Regions from separate parts of the Megasphaera hexanoica genome, predicted to be linked through region 3. Evidence: riboswitches for the same ligand, from Rfam matches in the RefSeq annotation. Region 3 holds a riboswitch; each other region holds the start of a gene.
The links. Region 3 has a riboswitch for S-adenosylmethionine ahead of ACGTIC_RS13065 (MetQ/NlpA family ABC transporter substrate-binding protein). Riboswitches for the same ligand answer to the same signal wherever they lie in the genome.
Positions count from the first base shown of each region.

Region 1: another riboswitch for S-adenosylmethionine. It lies ahead of ACGTIC_RS07510 (methionine ABC transporter ATP-binding protein); the one in region 3 lies ahead of ACGTIC_RS13065 (MetQ/NlpA family ABC transporter substrate-binding protein).
Region 2: another riboswitch for S-adenosylmethionine. It lies ahead of metK (methionine adenosyltransferase); the one in region 3 lies ahead of ACGTIC_RS13065 (MetQ/NlpA family ABC transporter substrate-binding protein).

Region 1 covers NZ_CP171361.1:1,520,721-1,524,000, forward strand. The annotation lists gene ACGTIC_RS07500 (MetQ/NlpA family ABC transporter substrate-binding protein) at 1-253, opposite strand, end outside; gene ACGTIC_RS07505 (methionine ABC transporter permease) at 270-923, opposite strand; gene ACGTIC_RS07510 (methionine ABC transporter ATP-binding protein) at 904-1,947, opposite strand; SAM riboswitch class I at 2,033-2,134, opposite strand; gene hpf (ribosome hibernation-promoting factor, HPF/YfiA family) at 2,349-2,873, shown strand; gene ACGTIC_RS07520 (hypothetical protein) at 3,141-3,280, shown strand, end outside.
Region 2 covers NZ_CP171361.1:1,694,253-1,697,532, forward strand. The annotation lists gene ACGTIC_RS08335 (EamA family transporter) at 1-860, shown strand, start outside; SAM riboswitch class I at 959-1,061, shown strand; gene metK (methionine adenosyltransferase) at 1,143-2,333, shown strand; gene rpsU (30S ribosomal protein S21) at 2,485-2,664, shown strand; gene ACGTIC_RS08350 (GatB/YqeY domain-containing protein) at 2,690-3,142, shown strand.
Region 3 covers NZ_CP171361.1:2,679,785-2,683,064, reverse strand. The annotation lists gene ACGTIC_RS13075 (heavy-metal-associated domain-containing protein) at 1-138, opposite strand, end outside; gene metF (methylenetetrahydrofolate reductase [NAD(P)H]) at 252-1,109, opposite strand; gene ACGTIC_RS13065 (MetQ/NlpA family ABC transporter substrate-binding protein) at 1,140-1,973, opposite strand; SAM riboswitch class I at 2,052-2,146, opposite strand; gene ACGTIC_RS13060 (energy-coupling factor ABC transporter ATP-binding protein) at 2,592-3,280, shown strand, end outside.

The DNA.
Region 1 (3,280 bases), 1.2 Mb from region 3:
TGGAGAGGGCGACATCGGGAGTTACATAATCAGAGAATTCCATGATTTTAATGGTAATGCCCTGTTTGGCAGCTTCTTTTTTGACCTGTTCCATGATTTCCGCATGGATGCCCGGTGTGACCCCGACGGTGATTTCTTTTTTGTCGGAAGAAGCCGATTTGGAATTGTTGTCACTGCTGCCACAGCCGGCGGCAAAAACGCACAGTGTAGCGAGGGCCGCCAGTGTTACGGCCTTTTTGATGAATGATTTCATGATACAGACACTCCTTTTATTTTTTATTCTTCTTGCGGGAAGCAAAGTCGCCGCAAGCCTGAATCAGATTGACGCCGATGACGAGGATGATGATCGTAGCCAGCATAACATCGGCCTGGAAACGCTGGTAGCCGTAGCGGATGGCGATATCCCCAAGACCGCCGCCACCGATGGCACCGGCCATGGCCGAAGCCCCGATGAGGTTGACGATGAGGACGGTAATGTTATTGATGATTGTAGGCAGTGCTTCCGGAAGCAGGACTTTGCGGATAATCTGCAGCGGAGAAGCACCCATGGATTCTGCCGCTTCGACGAGACCGAAGTCGACATCGCGGATGCTCGTTTCTACGAGCCGGCTGAGGAAGGGAATAGCGACGATAGTCAGTGGTACACAGGCTGCCGTCGTGCCGATAGACGTACCGGCAATGAGGCGGGTCAGCGGGATGATGGCGACCATGAGGATGATGAACGGGATGGAACGGATGATATTGACGATAGTTCCGAGAATCTGATTGATTACCCTGTTTTCCAGAATGTGGCCTTTGCTGGTCGTAACCAGGGTAATGCCGAGAGGAATACCGATGATAGCAGCAATGAGAGTAGAGATGGACACCATGAACAGTGTTTCTTCAATACCCTGTATCATTAATTTAATGAGTTCTGGGGACATATCCTAAAACCTCGCTTTCAATAGGTTGCGTCTTAATATACGAATACGCTTCGGTCTGGGCTTTCATATCGCCCATGATGACGACAATCAGATAGCCGAACGGCACATCCTGAATATAATCGATGTTGCCGTAAAGGACACTGACATCGAGATTGAACTTGCGGGCGACATTGACTACCAGCGGTTCGTTGGTAGCGGCTCCCTTGAAACGGAAGCGGACGAGCATATCCCGGTCCGGCGATGGCTGATTGGTGACGCCCAGTTTTTTGATGCCTTCGGGCAGTTCCATATTGATGACCGATTTGACAAATTCCTTCATCGTTTCCGACTGGGGATTGGTAAAGACGTCGATGACCCGGCCCTGTTCTTTGATGACCCCGCCTTCGATGACAGCCACGCGGTCGCAGATTTCCTTGATGACGGCCATTTCGTGGGTAATGATGACGATGGTGATGCCCAGGCGTTTGTTGATGTCTTTCAACAGTTCCAGGATGGATTTGGTCGTCTGTGGATCCAGTGCCGATGTCGCTTCATCGCACAACAGGATTTTCGGATCGCTGGCCAGGGCGCGGGCGATGCCGACACGCTGTTTCTGGCCACCCGAAAGCTGGGACGGATAATTGAACTGCCGGTCCGTCAGGCCGACCAGTTCGAGCAGGGAATCGACCTTGCTGCGGATGACTTCTTTGGAAGCGCCAGCCAGTTCCAGCGGAAAAGCGATATTGTCAAAAACGGTACGGGACGACAGCAGATTGAAATGCTGGAAAATCATGCCGATGTTTTTGCGTTCGGCCCGCAGCTGGCTGTCGGACATGGCCGTCAGTTCCTTATCGTCGATGATGACTTTGCCCGTCGTCGGTTTTTCCAACATATTGATGCAGCGGACGAGCGTCGATTTGCCGGCACCACTTTTCCCGATGATGCCGAAAATTTCGCCGTCATGGATAGTCAGTGAGATGCCTTTCAGGGCCTGGACGTGCGTTTTGCCGCCGTAGGTCTTGGTAATGTTTTCAAAGGTAATCACAAGATCAACTCCTTAATGGATACACCTGGAGGTGCTGATAGCATAAAAAAAGCCGTCAACAGATGCTGACGGTACGTATACAATCATTTCATCTGCCGGATGGAAATCCGTTGGACTTGGCACCTTCCCGCTATGGGGGGTTGCCGCAGCGTCATAGGGCCATTCCCTCGGCTGCTCTGGATGAATAGGTTATGTAATTGCTGAGTTGTATACTAACACTAATAGGAATCCTTGTCAATGTTATTTGTGTAAAAAATTGAATGCCGTTCGAAAAAAATATTTCATCGTCAAGCAGGAATTTACCTTTTTATATCGAATACTTAATATATGAGGAGCAGGATATCCGGATTTTAAGCATGGATGGTCCGGAACGAAGTTTCTCACGAAAGGAAGGGATTTGTATGGCAACAATCGTAAGAGGCAAGAATTTAGAAATTACACCGGCATTAAAGGACTATGTACTGAAACATGAAAAGAAAGTAACGAAGTACTTTGAAAATGAAGTCAATGTCCAGGCTCTTCTTTCCGTCGAAAAAGATCGTAAAATTGCTGAAATCACCTTGAAAGTAGATGGTGTCGTTCTTCGTGGCGTCGAAGCCAATGACGATATGTACGCCGCCATCGATCTGGTTTACGACAAAATGGTACGCCAGATCCACAAATATAAAACGAAGCTGGCACGCCGTATGAAAGGCGGCTCCTTCCATGAAGGACTCGTCGAAGGACCGGCTGCACCGGAAGAAAACTTTGAAATTGCCCGGGTCAAGAAATTTGCAGCCCGTCCTATGGACGTAGAAGAAGCTATCCTGCAGATGAATCTCGTTGGCCACGATTTCTTCGTTTTCCTCAATTCGGAAACGGAAGCCATCAACGTCGTATACAAACGGAAACATGGTAAATATGGCCTGATTGAACCGGAATACTAAGCTGAATCATACAGGGGTTGTGGTATCGCAGAAAAAGGGTACCACAGCCCTTGTTTTTTTTTGCCTTTCAATCCCGTATTTACAGAGATATCGCAATGTGTCCTAATATCAGGATGTTACCTTATCTTTGCATAAGATTTTTTCATGTCAGATAGTGTAAAATAATTGTGGGAAAACTTTAATACATTAAAGAAAATACAAAAAGAGAAGGAACTCCTTATTGTATAATAAAGTGTAGATCCAACACATACGAAAGGAGTCCTTCTCATGTTTAGTATACAACAAATTTCCAATGTTTGTGTAGATTTTTTTAATGCATCTCTTCGGAAAATCTTGGCCCAGGAACTATCATTAGCTCAGTTAAGCCAAAATCTGGATCAATTGGTCAATCAAATCGGAGTAGCCAT
Region 2 (3,280 bases), 990 kb from region 3:
TGATCCTGTCGGCGATTATTCTGTCGGAACCGATTACAATGAACGCTGTCATCGGTCTGGTTCTCATCCTTCTGGGCTGTACCATGGCAGGGCCTATCGAACATCTCCTGTTCCGCCATCATGCGGTCGGTGAAATCGAAGGGCGTAAGAATCATCCGGCGTGGATACGGGAAGATGCAGAATGCCCGCTGGTCATCACTATTTCCCGGGAATTCGGCAGTGGCGGCCGCAATATAGGCAAACTCGTAGCCCGCAAGCTGGGCGTGCCCTACTATGACACGGCTATTCTCAATATGACACGGAAAGAACATCCCCAGACATTCGAAGCCTGGCGCAGGGAAAAAGACAATCATCTCGGTCCGCTCCTGGCTAAAGTCTACGATGATTACGTCCATTATTCGACAGGGTATGAATCGAAGCGGCAGGAGATGTTTAATGATGAATCCGATGTCATCCGGGAACTAACCAACGGTAAATCCTGCGTTATCGTCGGGCGGCTGGCAAACTATATCCTGCGCAAGCGTCCCAATACATTTAATGTATTTATTTCTTCTGATCCGGACTGGGCTGTGCAGCGCATCATGCTGCGCGAACACGTCGATGCCGATACGGCCATGAAAATCCGCAACCGCGTCAACAAGGAACGGCGCGACCACTGCATGTATTGTACTGATTCCTACTGGGGATATGGGGCCAATTACGATATGAGCCTGAAATCCAGCGATTACGGTGTCGTAAAGACAGCAGACCTCATCCTGGCAGCAGCCCAGCATCGTCTTACCATTTCGAAGGACGAACTCAATCCTGTTACAAAGGACAATGCCCGGGATGAAAAAACAACAGCTGTGCCCGAAGACTGATACGGTATAGGTGTTACCGGGCAGGGAAAATTTCTTTTGAAAAAGACTTGCATTATCCTGCTATATCGGGTATACTATCTTACGTCAAATAAAATATAGTTCCATCAAGAGACGGCGGAGGGACTGGCCCTGTGATGCCGCAGCAACCTTCATCTATTGAAAGGTGCTAAATCCAACAGTGTATATACTGGCAGATGGGTATACGTAGCCCCCTCTTGTCAGAGAGGGCTTTTTTTTACATACGTATCAAATGGAACTAAAAAAGTTAAGGAGGATATACAAATGGCTAAAAACCGCGAATTCTTTACTTCTGAATCCGTTACTGAAGGTCATCCTGATAAGATGGCTGACCAGATTTCCGACAGCATCCTTGATGCCATCCTGGCAAAAGACAAAAATGCCCGCGTTGCCTGCGAAACGCTGGTAACGACTGGCATGGTCCATGTCGTAGGTGAAATTTCCACTACCTGTTATGTCGATATTCCACATATCGTCCGCGAAACAATCCGTGAAATCGGTTACACGCGGGCTAAATACGGCTTTGACTGCGATACATGCGGCATCCTCGTATCCCTTGACGAACAGTCTTCAGATATTGCTATGGGCGTCGATGAAGCTATGGAAGCAAAAGAAGGGCAGAAGGATAAATTTGATATGATTGGTGCCGGTGACCAGGGTATGATGTTCGGCTACGCTACTAATGAAACGGACGATTACATGCCACTGCCGATTTCCCTGGCACACCGTCTGGCACGCCGCCTGGCGAAGGTCCGTAAGGATGGCACGCTGTCTTATCTCCGTCCCGATGGAAAGACACAGGTCACGGTCGAATACGATGACGGCAAGCCGGTCCGCATCGATACCATTGTCATTTCGGCACAACACAGCCCGGAAGTAACACGTGACCAGATTGAAAAAGATCTCCTCGAATACGTCATCAAGCCGGAACTTCCTGAAGGCCTGTTCGATGACAAGACGAAACTGTATATTAATCCGACGGGACGGTTCGTCATCGGCGGCCCTCAGGGTGATTCGGGACTCACGGGACGGAAAATCATCGTCGATACGTACGGCGGCATGGCCCGTCATGGCGGCGGATGCTTCTCCGGCAAGGACCCCACAAAAGTCGACCGTTCGGCCGCTTATGCAGCCCGTTATGTAGCCAAGAATATTGTTGCCGCGGGACTGGCTGATAAGGTCGAAATCCAGCTGGCTTATGCCATAGGCGTTGCCCGCCCTGTTTCTATCCACGTTGAAACGTTCGGTACAGGCAAGGTCGATAACGATGTCATCGTCAGCCTGATCAATAAACACTTTGATCTCCGCCCGGCCGGCATCATCGAAATGCTCGACCTGCAGCGTCCTATCTACAAACAGACCGCTGCTTATGGTCACTTTGGCCGCAACGATCTGGATCTTCCCTGGGAAAAGACCGATAAGGCCGATATTCTCCGTAAAGAAGCCGGATTATAATAGGCAATTGTCCTTGATGTCTGCCTGACGAAAGTGTATGACTTCACTTTCTACAGTACTTTACGGATTGACAAATATGCTCTTTTTGAGTATAATTTCAATGTGTGCAGTAAAGCACTCCCTAACATACATTTGGAGGGAGGGATATAGAATGGCAGAAATCAAAGTTGGTAAAAATGAATCCTTGGACAGCGCACTGCGCCGTTTCAAACGTTCTTGCCAAAAAGCAGGTGTTCTTTCCGAAGTCCGGAAACGCGAACACTATGAAAAACCGAGCGTACGGAGAAAGAAAAAATCTGAAGCAGCACGGAAACGGAAGTATAGAGCATAATCGCAAAGAGTAGAAGGGTGATATCATGTCTCTGAAAGAAGAACTGCTTCAAGATATGAAAACGGCAATGAAAGCGAAAGAAGCTGGTAAGACAGCTCTTTCCGTCATACGCATGGTCCGTAATTCCATTAGAAATACGGAAATCAATGGTAAATGCGAACTGGATGATGCCGGTGTGGCAGCAGTCATTGCCAAAGAAATGAAACAGCGCAAAGAATCGCTGGCTGAATTTGAAAAAGCCGGCCGTACTGACCTGGCAGACCAGACAAAGGCTGAAATGGCCGTTCTGGAAAAGTATATGCCAAAACAGCTGACGGAAGATGAAGTTGCGCAAATCGTCCGTGACACCATTGCCGGGCAGGATGCGTCGTCTCTTAAGATGGGCGATGTCATGAAGCTCGTCATGCCGAAAGTCAAGGGCAAAGCCGACGGGAAGGTCGTTTCCCAGACCGTCAAAAAAATCTTACAAAACAAGTAGTGAATTTATCATAAATCGCTTGACAAATCCGCTGATTGATTGTAATATTTAACCATGATTTAGACAACAAAATAAGTCATGAATCAAGTCAAAGAAGACTTCAAACCAAATTTTAGGGGAGAAGTCTTTTTTATTTGT
Region 3 (3,280 bases):
GGCTTTCACGACGCCAGGCACGGCTTCCAACGCTTCTTTTACGTGGGCCGCGCAATGGTCGCACATCATGCCGCTGATATAGATATATTTTTCTTTTCCTTCCTGACTGGAACCGAAAAGGTTACTGAAGAATCCCATGTATATCCCCTCCATATCTCGCATATGAGAATGAATTTTATTATATACATCTATTATACGGAAGAAATGGCAAAAATACAAGTCAATGCAATCCGGTGTTTGTCTTATGAGTCCTATAGCAGTGTGCGGATAGCGTCGGCAATGCGCGTGGCCACGTATGGATTGTTCATAGTGTAAATGTGGACACCGTCTACACCATTGGCCAGGAGATCTACTATCTGATCGATAGCATAGGCAATTCCGGCATCGCGCAGGGCGGTATTGTCATGACCGTACCGGGTCAGGATTTTCTGGAACTTCAGAGGAAGGGTAGCCCCGCAGAGAGTGACCATCCGTTCAATCTGTTTCTTGTTGGTTACGGGCATGATACCCGCTTCGATAGGAACGCGGATTCCAGCCTGGGTCGATTTGTCGAGGAAGTTGTAAAAATCGCGATTATCGAAGAAAAGCTGGGTGATGAGTTCGCTGGCACCGGCATCGACTTTGATCTTCAGATGGTCTATGTCTTCTGCCAGTGTTTTAGAATTGGGATGGCCTTCGGGATAGCATGCGCCGATGATATTGAATTCATCACCTGTCTGTTGACGGATGAAGGCGATGAGGTCACTGGCATGGGGAAATACGCATTTCGGTTCGATGCCGGGCGTTTTATCTCCGCGCAGGGCCAGAATATTTTCGATACGGTGTTCCCGTAATTTCTGCAATGTATCCAGTACTTCATCTTTGTCCAGGTTGATGCAGGGCAGATGGGCTGCCGTTTCGCAGTTCAGGCTTTTGATTTTGGAAGCGACTTCTACGGTGAGATTTCCTCCTTTGCCGCCGGCACCGCAGGTGACGCTGATAAAATCCGGATGGAGACCGCTCAGTTTTTCCAGTGTCGGATAGACCGTTTCAACGGGAATTTCTTTTTTTGGCGGAAAGACTTCAAAGGAAAAAACAGTTTTCTTAGAAAATAAATCACAAGTTTTCATCTACATACCCCTCGTCATGAAATAGTGTTATCAGAAGCTGGGAATAATAGCTCCGTTATATTTTTCTTCAATAAATTTCTTTACTTCCGGTGATTGCAGTGCTTTTGCCAGTTTCTGGATTTCCGGACGATTTTCATCACCGCGGCGTACGACCAGAACGTTGGCATAAGGCGAATCCTTGGATTCGGTGAATAAGGCATCCTGGAGCGGATTGAGTCCGGCTTCGAGAGCGTAATTGGTGTTGATAAGTGCGATATCTACATCATCCAGGGAACGGGGAATCTGGGCGGCATCGAGTTCGATGAACTGGAGGTTTTTGTCATTTTTTTCAACATCCTGCACGGTAGATGCGATACTGCCTCCGTTCTTCAGGCTGATCAGGCCGGCTGTCTGGAGTACGAGAAGTGCACGGCCACCGTTTGTAGGATCATTGGGGATGGCGACTTTGGCATTTTGTCCAAGCTGGGCCAGTTCCTTGATCTTATGGGAATAGATACCCATTGGTTCGACGTGGACCTTGCACAAGGCAACCAGGTCCGTACCGTGTTCACTGTTGAATTTTTCCATATAGGGTTCATGCTGATAGAAATTGGCGTCTAGTTCTTTATCCTGCAAGGCCAGATTCGGTTTGACATAATCTGTGAATTCGATAATGTTCAGGTCTACTCCTTCGGCGATGAGCATGGGCTTGATTTCTTTCAGGATTTCCCCATGTGGTACCGGTGATGCACCGACAGTGATTTTGACATTCTGAGATACTTCCCGGCCACCGACCGGTTTCTGTCCACCGCAGCCGGTCATGAGAACAACTGCAGTTCCTATAGCGATGGCAGCAGCGGTTATCCAGACTTTCCATTGTTTCATACTATCCCTCCTGTAATTTAAGGCCTCCAGAGGGCATAAAAAAGACTCTTTCCCGAAAGAGAAAGAGTGCAATGATTTTCTTTATCTCCCGGAATTTCTTCCGCAGGAATTGGCACCGTATTATCGGTTGCCGGGTTTCATAGGGCCCGTCCCTCCGCCGCTCTGGATAAATGTGTATACTGTCATAAGACAGTATGTAATGAAATTGTTGAAGCTATTTTACCATGATTGCGGAATTTGTCAAGGAAGAAAAAAGATTGGCTGATTTCTCTTGACTTTAAGGAAAAAAGCCGTATAATTACAATTAATCTACATAGCATTGTCGATGAACGAAACGAGTACGTGTACAGCGACAGCTACAGCGAGCCGATGGCAGTGAGAGTTCGGCGCCGGTCCGTACAGGGAATGGATTCGGGAGATGCGGCCTGAACGGTGACCAGTAGGGCTCGACGGTGTAGTTCCACCGCTATCAAAGAAACGTGTATCGCTCTTTTTGAGGGCCGTACATAGTGAGATGGGCTTTATAAGCCAATGTGGGTGGTACCGCGGAAGAATCAGACCTTTCGTCCCTTTAGAGGGATGAAAGGTTTTTTATTGTTTAAGAGAGGATGAACAGGAATGCTGGAAATGAGAGATGTGACGTTCCACTACACAGACGGTACACCTGTATTGGAACATATGAACCTGACGATTGGTACCGGTGAATTTATCGGCTTGGGCGGTCGCAACGGCTGTGGGAAGACGACGGTAACCCGCTTGCTCATGGGTCTTGAAAAACCCGTATCGGGAGATATTTTCCTCGATGGGAAAAGAATCAACGATGAAGAAGCGGCAGCCCGCAGTCCCTATATTGGATATGTATTCCAGCGGCCGGAACGGCAGATGTTCCGACCGACTGTGCGGCAGGAAGTAGCTTATGGACCGGAACAGCTGGGCCGCAGCCGTGAAGAGGTTGCATCGGCTGTTACAGCAGCGCTGCAGGCTACAGGGCTGGAACATCTGGCAGAAGCTTATCCACCCAATCTCAACCGGGGAGAAAAACAACGCGTTGCCATTGCGTCGGCCATTGCCATGCATACACAGTACCTTATCCTCGATGAACCGACGAGTGGCCAGGACAGTGCCGATAAAAAATCGCTCATGGCACTTTTGTCCCGGCTTCATCGGGATGGACTTACCATTCTTATCATCAGCCACGATATGGATATATTTGCCGAATACTGTCAGCGGGTCATCGTTATCGGACATCATACGAAAGCCTTTGACGGGACACCACAGGATTTGTTTACGAAAAGAGAAGACTTGTA